Regions from separate parts of the Enterococcus sp. AZ177 genome, predicted to be linked through region 3. Evidence: riboswitches for the same ligand, from Rfam matches in the RefSeq annotation. Region 3 holds a riboswitch; each other region holds the start of a gene.
What was found. Region 3 has a riboswitch for magnesium ahead of IGJ34_RS05825 (phosphatase PAP2/LCP family protein). Riboswitches for the same ligand answer to the same signal wherever they lie in the genome.
Positions count from the first base shown of each region.

Region 1 (5,347 bases), 460 kb from region 3:
TTTTACGTAAGAAATCCGTGTAGAAAGAAAAGACTGACAGAATCTTTCACGTAAATTTCTTCTTAAACGATTGCTGATTGCTTCCCAATTTTTGGGTAAATTATCAATTTCAATCCAGTTGTATTTTTTATCTGTCTGTAAAACAACTTGCATATCTCTTCCATTGTAGTTAGATATTTGCCCTTTAGTTAGTCTTAAACATTCCGATTTAAAGGTATTAGTCCACTCTGGTTTAACACCTACAACTTTGACCATCAAGTGTGTTGGGTATTCAATTAAAAAGACATTCCCATTTGTCAACATAGGCCAAGTTTTTAGTCTCGTAAATTCAGCCATTTTTTTGGCTCTGGATTCAAGTCCAATATTATTGATAATGATTTTATAAAATGAGCCATTTTTCATTTCGGCATTTTGGTTACGTGTTTGATCCATAAAAGGTTCCTTTGTAATATAGCGAATGGTCCGATCTGCTAAGTCTTGTTCTAAGACCCATAAGTTACCTAGAGACTTATTGTTAATTAAATATTGATAGGGGCTGTGTGATTCAGCTGTTGCATTTACGTCACGAATTACATATTCTTGCCCAAGGTATTTTTTTTCCAAAATACGTCTACTCCAGTAGCGACTTGCATTTGTTGCTCCTGTACTTAAACGAGCTTTCATTCCAATTTTGAATTTAGGTGCTGGAGCAAGGGATAGATCATGTTCATAGATCCATTTTCGGTAAGTACTTGCATTGGAGTTAATCAGTACTTGATATTCTGAGTTGCCCACTTTTGTGTTAAGTTTGTGTATCTGTTCTACTTTATAGTATTGATTAACTACGTTAGCTGGAATTTTTTCATTCGATGACCATGGTGATGCATTTGTTGCGCTACCTAATAGTCGAACAATATTTCCAACTTTAACCTTACAGGCTCTACTTGGAAATGGTGGTGTAACTGTAAAAGGCGGACGTACGACCCCTGCAAAGCTATTGTAATTAAATGTACGTTGCGTGCAGGGATCGTTATTTCCTCGGCCATTTTGATCTACGCCTATAAATCCATTACTTGTTACTGATCCTACAACAATTCCAGTATGACCTGCAAAACCATTATTATAAACAAAAATATCTCCTGGTAATGGCAAAAATCCTGCCGTATTTGGAATGACTCGAAAGCCTCCAACATTACCTGTTCGCATCAAATCTTTTGCATATGCTCCAGAAAAAGAAACGCCAAATAAATCGTGCCCATATTGATTGATTAAATCAAAACATTGAACCCCAGCAGCTTTATCATAGTCATATGCTTTCCCAATTGAATTTTTTGCCCATTGTACACCTTGTGCTTGTGTGATACCCATTTTTATTCCTTCTCTCTTTTTTTTTAAGTTTATAACACGTCTGTTATAGTGGAATTCCTATTTGTAGTATATAATGTTAACGTCTCCCAAACCTTTCAATTCACTGTCTTGATCCTGTTTAAATCCCACTTGATTAGTTATAGCCAATAATATAGAACATAATTTTAGTAGCTAAGAAAAAGGAAAAGGAATCAGAGCAAACAGATTTCTGTTTTACTGATTCCTTTTTCGCTATTCTATTTGAAAAAAATCTGACATGCCTATTTTTTCAAATCGTTCTTGTGAGTCGGCTGGCGTTTCATCATGATCATAAACGAGCAGTTTGAAGTCTTCTGTTTTTGGGATTCGTTTAAATGTTTCGTTATCGGTCAAAAGAATGAGTTGCTGGCAAAGCCATTCAAGAACTACCTCAATATCTTGTTCATCTTCTACCCAATCATCAAATAAATGAAGAGAGGCAAATCGCTGATTTTCATCCCAATCACCGGAATTGTACTTCATTTCTTCCAATTGTGTTTTAGTGTAGCCTTTAGTTGCGTAATAACTGGTTGTTTCTCGCCAAAGGTCTACTGTATTAAAGCATAAGTTGATTTCACCTTCCTCATAAATATTGCAGTCCAAAGCAAATGCATAAAATCGTTCATCGGAATGATCTAGTAAAAAATTGTCAATGCTGTCTGTTAAAAAGTTAAAAAAATACTCTTGCTGTTTTTCTAAAAAATGGTCCATTTATAGCCTCCAAAAGTTGGGTCTTTTAAACATTGAAACAGATAAAAGAAAGAATGTCTATCTAAAGTTTTTTTTTTAGTTGGATAGTCATTTTTTAAGAAAATATAAAGATTTTTTAGTGAAACGATTTATTAGCCAGCGTGGATTTTACCGTGGGAACAAGCACAGAGTCGGTTTAGTTTAGGAACATAACTACACAAGTTGGATAACGTCTATCAAATTTAATTTGACTTTGTGATTCGATACGATTATAGTTTAAAATGAATTAAATACTTGTTAGGTGAGGCTCCTATATAAACACAGGCTACTGCTCAGTAATGTCGAAAGACAGGTATGGGTAGGACAAAATTCGTCGAATTAAGGCGTTTTTCAAAGTAGCTAAAAGCAATGCTTTTTACGTTATATAGTGCTAAAACTCAACGAAGAGAAGAGTAAGGTACGTTCTAAATAAATGGCAAATGTCATCAATTTAAACGCCTATAGTCTAATCCCTTCGCTGAGTGCTCTTGGTGAAGTTTTTTGTTTTTATCCAATGAATTAGCGGAGCTATAGAAAGGAATAACCAATGAAGAAATCTGTAAAAATAGTGATTATCACGGTATTATCTATTCTTCTTGTCGTTGTCAGTGTAGGATGTTATGCAGCCATTTCATTCCAAACAGCCAAGGAAGAAAGTGAATCAACATTGTCCAATAAGAACCAGAATTTCACTGGTGATGAACAAGCAAGTGATAAAGAGTTGACTGTGATGATCGTCGGAAATGATTCAAGAGATGACGATGAAGACCAAGGGCGTTCAGATACGCTTATGGTAGCGCACTATGATGGGAAAACGAAGCAGCCTAAATTGATTTCGATTATGAGAGACAGCTATGTAACTTTTCCAGATGGCGGACAAGATAAAATAAACGCCGCATATGCATATGGTGGTGCACAAATGACAAAAGACGTGCTGAAAACGAATTTTGATTTACCAATCAATTATTATGTAGTCATGGATTTTAAAGAATTTAGTGATATTATTGACGAGCTTTATCCAAAAGGGGTAACGATTGACGCTGAAAAAGATATTAATTTAGACGGTGTGGATATCTTTAAAGGGAAACAAACATTACATGGTAATAGTTTACTGCAGTATGCTCGTTTTAGAATGGATGAAGAAGGCGATTTCGGTCGGATCAGACGTCAACAACAGGTGATGGATGCTTTAGTAGAGCAATCTAAAGATTTGATTCCAATTTGGGAATTACCACAAGTAGCAGGGAAAATGGTCGGAAAAATCGATACAAATGTACCCACAAGTCTTCTAATCGATTTAGCAAAAGATTTTCTAACTGGAAAAGTGAAACCATTAAAATCACTATCTGTTCCCGTAGAAGGGTCATGGAACTTCAATGATTATACTGAATCTGGAAGCGTGATTGAATTAGATGAACAAACGAATGCTGAAGCGATTCAGAATTTTATGAAAGACAAAGAATAACATAATGGATCCGTTTGCTCTCCTTGATGTGGGTAAACGGATTTTTTTATAAAAACGGAAAGTAAATCAGTTTAATTCTATGCGATTAGACCAAGCGTATGCTATTCTTTAAGAAAGCGTTTTTTTTATTTAGAAGGAAGGGTTTACTATGAAAGTTGTGATCATTGGTGCATCTTTTGCTGGCGTGTCGGCTGCTTTGGCTATTAGAAAAAAACACCCCGTTGCAGAAATTCATTTAATCGAGAAACAGGAAACGATTGGTTATTTGCCGGGAGGAATCAACCGGTATTTTAATAAAACAAGCGAATCTATTCAAACTGCAGAGTTTATTTCAGAACAACAATTAATAGAAAAGGGTATTTCTTTGTTGTTAAATGCCAAAGTGGTCAGTATGGATTCGAAACAGTATATCGTTAAGTATGAAAAACAAGCAGCAACGTTTTTTATGTCTTTCGATAAATTGATTTTAGCGACAGGTTCTAGTCAATGGTCGCAGAAAATTCTGGGTAGTGATTCAGAAAAGGTATTAAAATATAAATTTTTACCTGGCGTTTTACAAGCTATTGAACGATTGGAAAGGAGTGATAAAGTAGCCTTGATCGGTGGTGGACAAATCGGTGGGGAAGCAGCAGATATGCTGTTGAAAAAAGGAAAAGAAGTGCATCTTTTTGAGCGGATGGATTATTTATTATTCAAGTATTTCGATGAGGAGATGATACGACCAGTACAAGCCGAAATGGAGTCTCGAGGTGTTGTATTTCATTTTGATGAAATGGTTGAAAAAGCGATCGACACAGATGAAGGTCTACTGATTGAAACAAAGAAATCTAAACTGTTATGTGATAGTGCGATTTTTGCGATGAATGTCCGTCCGGATCTAGGCTATTTGGATGAATCTATTCAAACGCATACAGATCAGACTGTTTTTGTAAATGAGTACTTGCAAACCTCTCAAACAGATATTTTTGCAATCGGTGACTGTATTCAGGTCCAGTATGGCGTGTCAAAGGACTCTTTTTACATTCCTTTAGTGAATAATGCGGTTAGAGCTGGCTTAGTTGTAGCTCAAAATCTTGTTGAACCAACAACACCATTTGTCGGCTCGCTTCGAACGATTGGAACAAAACTTGTTGATTATTATATCGCAAGTACTGGGTTGACGGAAGCAGAGGGGCTCTTTCACGGGCAGTCAATTGCTGTTGCCCATGTTCAGCAAAAAAGTGCTCAATTTTCAGGATGTGAAAAAATTTGTGGAAAAATTATTTTTGAAAAAGAGAGCCACAAAATTTTGGGAGCACAATTAATTTCCAAAGCAAATATTTTAGAGAAAATCAACACACTAGCACTTGGTATTCAAATGGGTCAAAAACTTGAAGCGCTTTATCAAAAAGATTTCTTGTATCATCCATATTATTCCAACGTGATTGACATCACGAATCAGTTAGGATTTGAAGGATTGTGGAGTGATACGGATGAAAATTGAAGAATTATTAGATAAGAAAGAAGCAAGAGAAATCGGGATTTTAAAGAAAGTAATTTTGGCTGGCGGTCGAATTGCAGATCATGAGTTGCTAGATTATTTAGGGGTTTCAAAGGCTTCTTTAGAAAGTGATTTGAAGGAATTAAGTTATTACTTGAAACCTTACGAAAAGGACTGTTCCCTTTTTTATGATGGACAATGGGTGGCTATTCACTTGTCTGATCATTTTTCAGTTAGTAAGGTTTTGGATGATTATGTCCGCGCATCAGTCAAATTTCAATTGATCGATTATTTATTTCATTATCGAG
Region 1 covers NZ_CP172944.1:721,072-726,418, forward strand. The annotation lists gene IGJ34_RS03490 (hypothetical protein) at 1-1,347, opposite strand, end outside; gene IGJ34_RS03495 (DUF4303 domain-containing protein) at 1,579-2,076, opposite strand; M-box (ykoK) riboswitch at 2,342-2,510, shown strand; gene IGJ34_RS03500 (LCP family protein) at 2,642-3,559, shown strand; gene IGJ34_RS03505 (FAD-dependent oxidoreductase) at 3,708-5,042, shown strand; gene IGJ34_RS03510 (helix-turn-helix domain-containing protein) at 5,032-5,347, shown strand, end outside.
Region 1: linked by a shared signal. The riboswitch ahead of IGJ34_RS03500 (LCP family protein) and the one ahead of IGJ34_RS05825 (phosphatase PAP2/LCP family protein) in region 3 are both predicted to bind magnesium.

Region 2 (5,347 bases), 170 kb from region 3:
TTCATGAATTCTGATGGCTGAAATGAGAGTGGTCCTAGTCGAATCCAACGTTTGGTACCAGTTGCGGCGGCCATAACTGGGTCGTGAAATTTTATCAGCAAACTCATTAGTAACAGCGATAAACCATAAAGTGTAGGAGTAAATTTCCACAAATATTTAATTGGAATAAACATCGTGATAAACATTGCCACAATGCCTAAGATAGTCCATAGAAGTTGTTTTATCATCAAAGGAGTAATTGATTCAACTGACGGATCTGCATAAAATGCGCCATACTGGGCAATAAAGCCGACAACTATCAAAAGAAAAACAGGTAAAAGAAGCGCATAATTCACAGGTTCACTATTTGGATTTACGTTTTGTCTCATGCCAGTTCTCCTTGTTGCTTCCCTATTTCTCTCATTTCCGTCGCACGGGCATTCAATGCAATACCAAGTGTAATGCTCAATATCAGCAAACTAGATCCACCATAACTGATGAAAGGGAATGTCAATCCTGTCATAGGGATAAACCCTAACAAGCTCCCTACGTTTACGGATACTTGAAGTAAAAGTAACATCCCACAACCAATATAAAGATAGGAGTAATAAAGGATTTTTGATCTTATCGCAAGTAAAAATAAACGAGCAACCATAAAGAATACTAAAAATAAAATCCCTAAAGAAGCAATCAATCCCAGCTCTTCGATACAAATGGCAAAAATAAAATCTGTATCAGCAGCTGGCAGGAACCCCTTTTTTTGAATACTATTGCCTAAACCTAAGCCCCAAAAACCACCATTATGCATGGCATAATAAGCATTTGACGTTTGAAACCCTTTGCCAGTCGGATCAATGAAAGGATTTTGCATCACTTCGAAACGAGTTACTAAATACCCGAATTTTTCAGGCATCCAATTTGTTGGAATCGACAATAAAAGAACGGTTCCTAAACGTTTTATCGCAACGAAACCAATTAAAGCTATCGACATAAATAAAGGAGATAGTCCGCTGGATAAAAACAAGACTAAAACAAGGATAAAAATCATTGACGCTCCAGCAATATTTGGTTGTAAAGCTACAAAAAACATAAAGAACATAGCCACAAATAAAGAACGTTTATGATCTTTGAACCTAAAAGGAACGAGCGTGTCTGTTTTAGCCAAGTTTGCAGCTAAATAAAGAACGAGTACTAAAGGAACTAACTCAGATGGTTGAAACAAAAGTACGCCTAGATTGATCCAGCGCTTAGCACCACCAACACTTGTTCCAATAAAGGGCAAAGCAACAATAGATAAGAACGTCATCGCCAAAATAACATACATCATTTTAGGTTTACGAAGAACGGACAAGTTAATCCGATAAACAAAACTCATACACACGATACTAAAAAGAAAATACATCGTTTGTTTGATTGCTTTACTCGACGTTCCAAGGTCACTATCTAATAATTGATAGGAACTTGAACTATAGACCATTAAAATACCTATGATTGACAAAATAAAATAAGGGACCAAAACATAAAAATCTAAATAATGCATCTTAGAGAATCTTTTGGATTGTTTCATTTCGCTGCCCCATCATCCAAAAAGCTATGAATAGCTTCTTCATTTTGTTTCTCGTCTATTTCTAAGACACTTCCAGCATCAGTATAATCGTTAAATGCCCAGCTCCCTTTAACTGGTACAGATAAAGTTTCAAGCGTTTTGACATTGCCTGATAGAAAATCTTTTGCTAAATCTATAAGAAGATCAGTGGGGATATTCGTATCTAAGTAACCGACCGCTTCGCCCGCTATTTTCGGAAGTTGTAAGAAGGAGACAGCATCTTTAGATTGTTTTGCCAGTGCGTCCATAACTTGTTGTTGTCTTCTTACTCGACCAAAATCGCCCTCTTCATCCATTCGAAAACGAGCATACTGTAATAACGTGTTACCATCCATGAGTTGTTTGCCTTTTTTGATGTCGACATTGTCTAGGTTGATATCTTTTTCTGCATCGATTTCAATCCCTTTTGGATAAAGTTCATTGATTAATTGAACAAAATGAGTAAAATCTGCCGAAATATAATAATTGATTGGCAAACCAAATGAGTCATTGAGGACCTTTCGTGTTAATTCGGCTCCGCCGTACGCGTAAGCAGCATTGATTTTCTCTAACCCATGTCCAGGTATTGACACATAAGAATCTCTCATGATTGATATTAATTTTGGTTGTTTTGTTTCACTGTTATAGTGGGCGACCATTAATGTATCAGCACGTCCGCCATCTTCATCATCTTCACGACCGTCATCACCAATTAACATAATCGTGATCTCTTTCAGATTTGTCTGTTGATCACCAGAGAAGTTAGTATTCTTGCTCTTATTCACTTGGGATTGAGCCATTTTTTTTCCATTATGAAAATTTATTGCGGTGTAACTCCCAATTCCTGTAAAAATCAAGAGAACAAAAAGAATTATACAAATTAACCATTTTATTCCAGTTTTCATAGTTTATTCCTCGCTAATCATTTTAATTGATCATCAAATAAAGTTTGGCATTAGGAATTGATTTAGATGGGGGACAAAAAGATCTTTATACTAAAATAATGAATCACAGTAAGTCAAAATTAAAAGAAGTATCTCTAAACCATTAAATCACAATGAAGAGATGTTTTCTCCTTCGATTTGTATATCCACCTCCTGGAAATAAAATTCTGTCAACATTATCTATCAAAACAAAAAACCTTCGCTTAGAATAACTCAGCGAAGGTGGATTGATTTCAGCACAAAAAGAGCTTTTCATCATTCTCATCGTTGAGTTTTAGCACTATGAAACGTAAAAAGCAGAGCTTTTAGCTACTTTGTGAAAAGCCTTAATTCGACAATTCCTGTCCTACCCATTCCTGTCTTTCGACATTTTTGAGCAGTAGCCTGTGTTTCCATAGGAGCCTCACCTAACAAGTTATTCAGATCGCCCTAAATATAGTGAATATCTTCGTTAAAGTCAATAAAGTAAATATTAATTTTTTTATAATATGTCGATCTGAAACGGATATACTTGTTATTTAAAGTAGAAAATTCCGTTTTCTAGAGGGGTATAGCGGTCGAGTTGAAAAGAGTGGAAAATGACTACGTACTATTTTCTTTACTCTTTCTTAAACATAGCCTCAAATAATTGCTATCTAATGATTTAGAAAGAATATCGGAAAGTATGAACCTTTATGTTTCGATGTTCTCTTATTTTTGGGATCAAATGATTAAACAAATAATAGGCAACATGCTATAATTGAAATTGATACAGGGTTTGTAACTGTACTATAAAATACGGTTTTCCTTAATGTAGATTCTTTATATTCTTTTTTGTATAAGGGAATTGGTTTAATGAAACATGATTTCAGAAAGGGTGTAACACGTAATGGATAAAAGCAGAAATGGTGCCGAAGTGATTGTTGAGAGTTTGAAAAATCATCAAGTCGATTATGTCTTTGGAATTCCAGGAGCAAAGATTGATGGTCTGTTTAATGCGTTAGTCGATGATGGCCCAGAATTGATCGTAACGCGTCATGAACAAAATGCAGCCTTTATGGCAGCTGCCGTTGGTCGCTTGACTGGAAATCCAGGTGTAGTTGTTGCAACGAGTGGTCCAGGTGCGAGTAATCTCGCTACAGGGTTAGTAACGGCTACAGCAGAAGGCGATCCTGTACTGGCGATCGGTGGTCAAGTAAAACGAAGAGACTTATTAAAATTAACCCACCAAAGTATGAACAATGCAGCTTTATTCGAGCCAATCACGAAGTACAGTGCAGAAATTCAAGATCCAGAGACCATTTCTGAAGTCTTAGCAAATGCTTATCGATTGGCAAAGTCGTCAAAAAAAGGAGCTAGTTTTATCAGTATTCCGCAAGATGTAGTTGATGCTCCAGTAGAATCTGTCGGCATAAAACCATTGAGTGATCCGAAAATCGGCTCTGCTTCATCAAAAGATATCGACTACCTTTCACAACGGATTCAAGCGGCTGAGCTGCCTGTGTTATTGGTCGGGATGCGTGCCTCTACAGATAAAGAAGCAAAGGCAATTCGCGCAATCGTTGAGAAAACGAACATTCCAGTCGTTGAAACGTTCCAAGCTGCAGGAGTGATTTCTCGAAAATTAGAAGACCACTTCTTCGGACGAATCGGTTTGTTTCGCAATCAACCAGGTGATATGCTATTAAAACGCAGTGATTTGGTGATTGCGGTCGGCTATGATCCAATAGAATATGAGGCTAGAAATTGGAATGCAGAAGGAGATTCGGCGATTATAGTAATTGATGATACACCGGCTGAAATCGACCAATATTTCCAACCGGAACGAGAACTGATCGGCGACATTGCTGAGACATTAACCGTTCTTTTACCAAGTATTGAAGCGAAAGGATTATCTGATAAAGCGATAGGATATTTGGATTTATTGCATGAAAAACTGGTTAAACGAGACGATGTGAAAGAGAGGACAACAAAAGGATTGATTCACCCTCTAGAAGTGATCGAAACATTGCAAAATATAGTAACAGACGATATGACAGTCACTGTTGATGTAGGGAGTCATTATATTTGGATGGCTCGTCATTTTAGAAGTTATGAGCCGAGACATTTACTTTTTAGTAATGGGATGCAGACATTAGGTGTTGCTCTTCCTTGGGCGATTTCAGCAGCATTGGTTCGACCAAACACGCAAATACTATCAATTTCAGGGGATGGTGGCTTTTTGTTTTCTGCTCAGGATCTTGAGACGGCAGTCCGAAAAAAATTAAATATCATTCATTTGATTTGGAATGACGGACGTTATAACATGGTTGAATTTCAAGAGCAACTTAAATATCATCGAATTTCTGGTGTGGACTTTGGACCCGTCGATTTTGTGAAATATGCTGAGGCTTTTGGAGCCAAAGGATTACGCGCTGAGAATGTTCAAGAATTAAAAGCAGCAATTTTAAAAGGAATTGAAACAGAAGGACCTGTTGTGATCGATATTCCAATTGATTACCAAGATAACGAAAAACTTGGCGAAACGATTTTGCCAGATCAATTTTATTAGAAAGGTGATAACAATGACAAAAGAAACAGTCTTATATCAGCACGGAACTTTAGGAGCTTTAATGGCAGGCTTGATGGATGGGACTGAAACAATCACTAATATTTTAAAAAAAGGTGATTTTGGGATCGGTACTTTATCCGGTTTAGATGGGGAGTTAATCATTTTAGAGGGGAAAGCTTTTCAAGGAAGGGAAGATGGGGCCTTGGTTGCACTAGATGGCAAACAAGAAACACCTTATGCAGCTGTGACTACATTTAAACCAACAATCACTTTTCCAGTGGCTGGTCCTATAGATTATTCAAAAACAAA
Region 2 covers NZ_CP172944.1:1,347,470-1,352,816, forward strand. The annotation lists gene IGJ34_RS06635 (FtsW/RodA/SpoVE family cell cycle protein) at 1-368, opposite strand, end outside; gene IGJ34_RS06640 (FtsW/RodA/SpoVE family cell cycle protein) at 365-1,546, opposite strand; gene IGJ34_RS06645 (LCP family protein) at 1,543-2,469, opposite strand; M-box (ykoK) riboswitch at 2,761-2,930, opposite strand; gene alsS (acetolactate synthase AlsS) at 3,377-5,038, shown strand; gene budA (acetolactate decarboxylase) at 5,052-5,347, shown strand, end outside.
Region 2: linked by a shared signal. The riboswitch ahead of IGJ34_RS06645 (LCP family protein) and the one ahead of IGJ34_RS05825 (phosphatase PAP2/LCP family protein) in region 3 are both predicted to bind magnesium.

Region 3 (5,347 bases):
AAGTACTTGGAATCCGGAAGAGCGAAAACGCCTTCATTAGACTTCGGTAGAAACGAATGTTTCATTAATTAACGATGCAAATCTCTCCATTTCGCTCATCAAAGCGTTCAGGATCGCATCTTCTTTGGATTTTTCACATTTATTTAGCAATAAATACCTAGAAAATGGCGATGTAGTTTGCTATAGTGAAGATGTTTGAAAAATATAAATTAGAGGTGGACAATGAAAAAATTAGTTAGAGTTAGTATGGTTTATATGATAGTTGGATTGTTAGCGGGTATTTTTTATCGTGAATTTACAAAATGGAATGACTTTACTGGCGAAACACAACTTAGTGTTCTACACACACATATTTTGATTTTAGGTATGTTCTTTTTCCTGATTGTTTTACTTTTGGAAAAAAACTTCCAATTGAGTAACGAGAAAAACTACAAAAAATTCTATATGATTTATAATATGGGGCTCGGTATCACTTTATTGATGATGATCGTTCGCGGTAGTTTACAAGTATTGGATTATCCAGAATCTGCAGCAATAGCTGGAATAGCTGGATTAGGACATATTATAATCACCGTCGGATTAGCTTATTTCTTCCAAGTTTTATTTCAAGCAGTCAAAGAGTAAGTTGATACGATATACAACTCTTTAAAAAATTTATGTTCTCACTGTATGGTCATTCGTTTAACCGTATAGAACATATTAAAAAGTACGCCCCTAAAGATAGAACAAAAAAATCTACCTTTAGGGGCGTACCCTATTTTTTTTCTTTGGAAACAATAAGGTCTTAAAAGATCCATCCAATGTTGTAACTAACAATTGACTAATGGACACTTGATGCTACACACATACTATTCTAAATTTAATTGTTTCTTCAATGCCAATGTAACTTTTTCTTTTTCTGTTTCAGGAATAATTTGATAAGAAATACCTTCCTCACCCGTATAACCATCACCAGTAAAGTCTTCGCCTTGCATTTGATAGCTTTCAATGTTCTCTAGTGCCTTTTGATAATTTTTCATCAACAGCATCATTTGATCTAATGTCATATCTGTCTGGCCATTTTCACCAATAACATCTAACAACTCTTGATAACGAAATACACTTTTCATCGACAGTAATTCTTTAGTCAACTGAATCGTCACTTCTCGCTGTCTTTTTTGTCTACCGTAATCCCCTAGCGGATCTTCATAACGCATCCTTGCGTACTGTAAGGTTTCCCAACCACCTAGATGCTGTTCCCCTTTAGGATAATGGATTCCTTCGGCGTCAAAGGCAAAATCATTATTAACAGTGACGCCTCCGACAGCATCACTTAATGCAGCTAATCCATCCATATTGATCACAAAATAATGATTGATTGGGATGTCTAAATAATGCTCGATCGTATCAATCATCATTTCCTCACCACCAAAAGAATGCGCATGATTGATTTTATCGTATGCCCCTTCTTTTCCAATAATTTCTACGTAGGCATCTCTAGGTATGCTTGTAATCGTTGTTTTCTTTAATTGATCATTAACTGTCACGACCATGATCGTATTTGCTCGAAAATCTGTTTGACGCTTTGAGTCATTTGCAATGCCTAGAAGTAAAAAACTTACGGGTTCACTATTGTTCAGTTCTACTGGCTTGGTGTTTCGATTCAGTGGTTGATATATTTTATCTGCTGTTTTTTGCACATTCTTAAACACAGTCGCGCCATATGCAGATGCACCTGCAACAGCCAATAACACAAGTGTTAAAGCGCCTAAAATCGTTTTTTGCACAAAACGTTTTTTATCATCTGACGTTGAAAATGTCCTGTTAAGGAACATTCTTTGAAGGCAAACGTACGAAAGATTTACCCATGAAAAACTTAAAAGAAATCCACCAATAACATCACTCGGATAATGGACTCTCAAATAAATTCGACTTATTCCAATCAAAACAACATAGAGGATCAACATCGTTTTTAAAAGTTTGTCTTTTCTTTTCTGTGTCACTAACAAAATTGAGCATACCAAGCACATAGCTAAAAGTGAATGACCACTTGGAAAACTGTATGACGAACGCTCAGCTAACTGCGACACATCAGGTCTTGCCCTTGCAACAATATGCTTTAAGATAAACCCCAAAGCACTAACAACCAAAACGTTACTACTCAGCCAAAATGCCAATAATGGTTGTTTTTTCCGCCAAAGTAAAAATGAACTAATTAAGCTTACACTAAAAATTGGTACAATGGTTGCCGTCTTAGCAAACAGATTCACACTGCTCGTAATCATCTCGTTTGGTTTCCAATTAAATTGATAAATCGCTGAATCAATCTGATGAAACCACGAGACATTCTGAACAACTAAAAAGGTCAGCACCACAAATAATATGGTACTTAAAATTGCGGGGGTAAACTTTTTTTCTTTATACGTATTCATGTTTAAAATCCCTTCATTTCGTAAATTAAATAACATCACTTACACATTGTCAGTATTCCTAAAAAAACACAAGTAGGCCCAATAACATTGCACGATCAGTCAATACATTCATTATTCGCCAAAAGAAAAAAGCCAAACATTTTTTTCCTAAGACGTTTGACTTTCAATCAATCTCATCGTCTGAGTTTTAGCACTATACAACGTAAAGAAACATTCTTAGCTATTTTATGAAAAGCCTTAATTCGACCATTCCTGTTTTACACATTGGCGTCTTTCGACGTTTCTGCGCAATAGCCTATGTTTGTATAGGAGCCTCACCTAACAAGGTTATTTATCTATTTATTTTTTTAAGAATACCGTTGACAAAGTTTTTTTTCAAGTTATTTTAAGGGACTTTATTTTTTCTTAATCAATATTAAGGAAGTTTTTTTTAGAAAAAAGAAAAGACTGAGACATCACTCTATGAGTCATATCTCAGTCTCAAAGAATCCGAAAAACCGGTAGGAGCAGAAACAACTCCCTCTTCTTTCAACTATTGTTTATTGATCTAGCTCTTCAAATTGAGAATTATAAAGCGATGCATAGTAGCCACCAGCAGCAAGCAACTCTTCATGTGTTCCTTGTTCTTTGATATCTCCGTCTTGCATATAAAGGATTTTATCTGCATCTTTAATTGTTGACAAACGGTGAGCGATAACGAACGATGTGCGGCCAGCCATCAAGTTATTCATGGCGCCTTGAATCAAGCCTTCTGTCCTTGTATCAACAGAAGACGTTGCTTCGTCAAGAATCAAAATCGGTTTGTCCGCTAAAATAGCGCGAGCAATGGTTAATAATTGTTTTTGACCTTGAGAAATATTAGAAGATTCTTCATTTAATTCCATATTATAACCACCTGGTAAGGTTTGGATAAAATGATGAACATGGGCAGCTTTTGCCGCTTCATAAACTTCTTCATCTGTTGCATCTAACCGACCATAACGTAGATTTTCCATGATAGTTCCTTTAAATAGCCATGTATCTTGTAAAACCATTCCGATATTTTTGCGTAAATCTGCACGGTTAAAGTCTTTGATATTGTATCCATCGATTTTGATCGCACCAGATGTTACATCGTAAAATCGCATCAATAGTTTGACCATTGTTGTTTTACCTGCACCAGTCGGCCCAACGATTGCCACTGTTTGACCAGGATCAACGTGTGAACTGAAATCATTGATGATGATTTTGTCTGGCGTGTAGCCAAAACGAACATGTTCAAAGTCGACCATTCCTTTGGCTTTGTCAAGTTTAACTGGGTTTGGTACTGTTTGTGCTTCTTCATCTTCTTCTAAGAATTCAAAGACACGTTCAGCTGATGCTGCCATTGATTGAAGTAAGTTTGAAACTTGCGCCAATTGAGCAATAGGTTGTGTCAAGTTACGAACGTATTGGATAAAGGCTTGGATATCTCCAACTGTGATTGTACCGTTATAGGCTAAAATCCCACCAAAAATCGCTACAGCAACATAGCCTAGGTTTCCTACAAAATTCATAATAGGTTGCATTAAACCAGAAAGAAATTGTGATTTCCAAGCTGATTTGAATAAAACGTCATTTTGCGTTTTGAATTCTTCAAGAGAGTTTTCTTCATCATTGAATAGACGTACGATGTTGTATCCACCGATTGTTTCTTCGACTTTACCATTGATAACCCCAAGATATTCTTGTTGTGTTTTAAAGTATTTTTGCGAATTTTTCACAACAATTAAAATCAAGATCATTGAAATCGGTACAATCAAAATAGCAATACCGGTCATTTGAACAGAAATCGATAGCATCATGACAATAACCCCAATGATGGTAAAGACTGATGTGATCAACTGAGTGATGGATTGGTTTAATGACTGTCCTAAAGTATCTACGTCATTGGTGATCCGAGATAATACTTCACCCGTTGTACGACTTTCAAAATAATTCATTGGCATGCGATTGATTTTTTCTGAAATTTCTTTACGCATCCGATACGTTATCTTTTGCGAAATCGTTGACATGATCCAGCCTTGAACAATCCCGAAAACAGATGCCACTAAGTAAAGTCCTAACATAAAGAGTAAGATTCCACCAATTTTATTGAAATCAATACCACCGGTTCCTTGATATTTTTTAATCAAGCCATTAAATAATTCTGTGATTGCTTGTGATAAGATTTTTGGACCCCAAATGTTAAATACAGTTGAAGCAATTGCAAAGATCATTACAAAGAAAACGGGTATTTTATAAGCACCAATATAGGAGATTAATTTTTTTAGTGTTCCTTTAAAATCTTTGGCTTTTTCCACTGGAGCGCCTTGTCCAGGTCCGCGTCCGCCACGAGGGCGATTTTGTGTTTGTTCTGCCATTATTATTCGCTCCTCCCTACTCTGCTTCTTCTATGCCTAATTCAGCATTGCTCAATTGTGATTGGGCAATTTCTTGATAGACAGTGGATGATTTCATTAGTTCATCGTGTGTTCCATGACCTACAACACGACCTTCGTTCAATACGATAATATTATCTGCATGAAGAATCGTAGAAATTTTTTGTGCAACAATGATTTGAGTTGCCCCTTTTATATTTTCAGATAGCGCTTTTCGTAACGCTACATCCGTTTTATTATCTAGTGCTGAGAATGAATCATCGAAAATCAAGATTTTAGGATTTTTCGCTAAGGCACGTGCAATGGATAGACGTTGTTTTTGTCCACCAGAAACATTATTTCCGCCTTGAGAAATTTCTCGGCTATAGCCTTTTTCATTTGAATCGATAAATTCTTCTGCTTGGGCTATTTCAGCAGCTTTTCTCATTTGTTCATCTGAGATATTTGCATCGCCAAACTTGATATTTGATGCAATATCACCTGAGAACAAGATTCCTTTTTGCGGCACAAATCCAATAATTTCATGTAATTTGTGTA
Region 3 covers NZ_CP172944.1:1,182,131-1,187,477, reverse strand. The annotation lists gene IGJ34_RS05830 (DUF2871 domain-containing protein) at 223-624, shown strand; gene IGJ34_RS05825 (phosphatase PAP2/LCP family protein) at 849-2,411, opposite strand; M-box (ykoK) riboswitch at 2,577-2,744, opposite strand; gene IGJ34_RS05820 (ABC transporter ATP-binding protein) at 2,951-4,792, opposite strand; gene IGJ34_RS05815 (ATP-binding cassette domain-containing protein) at 4,809-5,347, opposite strand, start outside.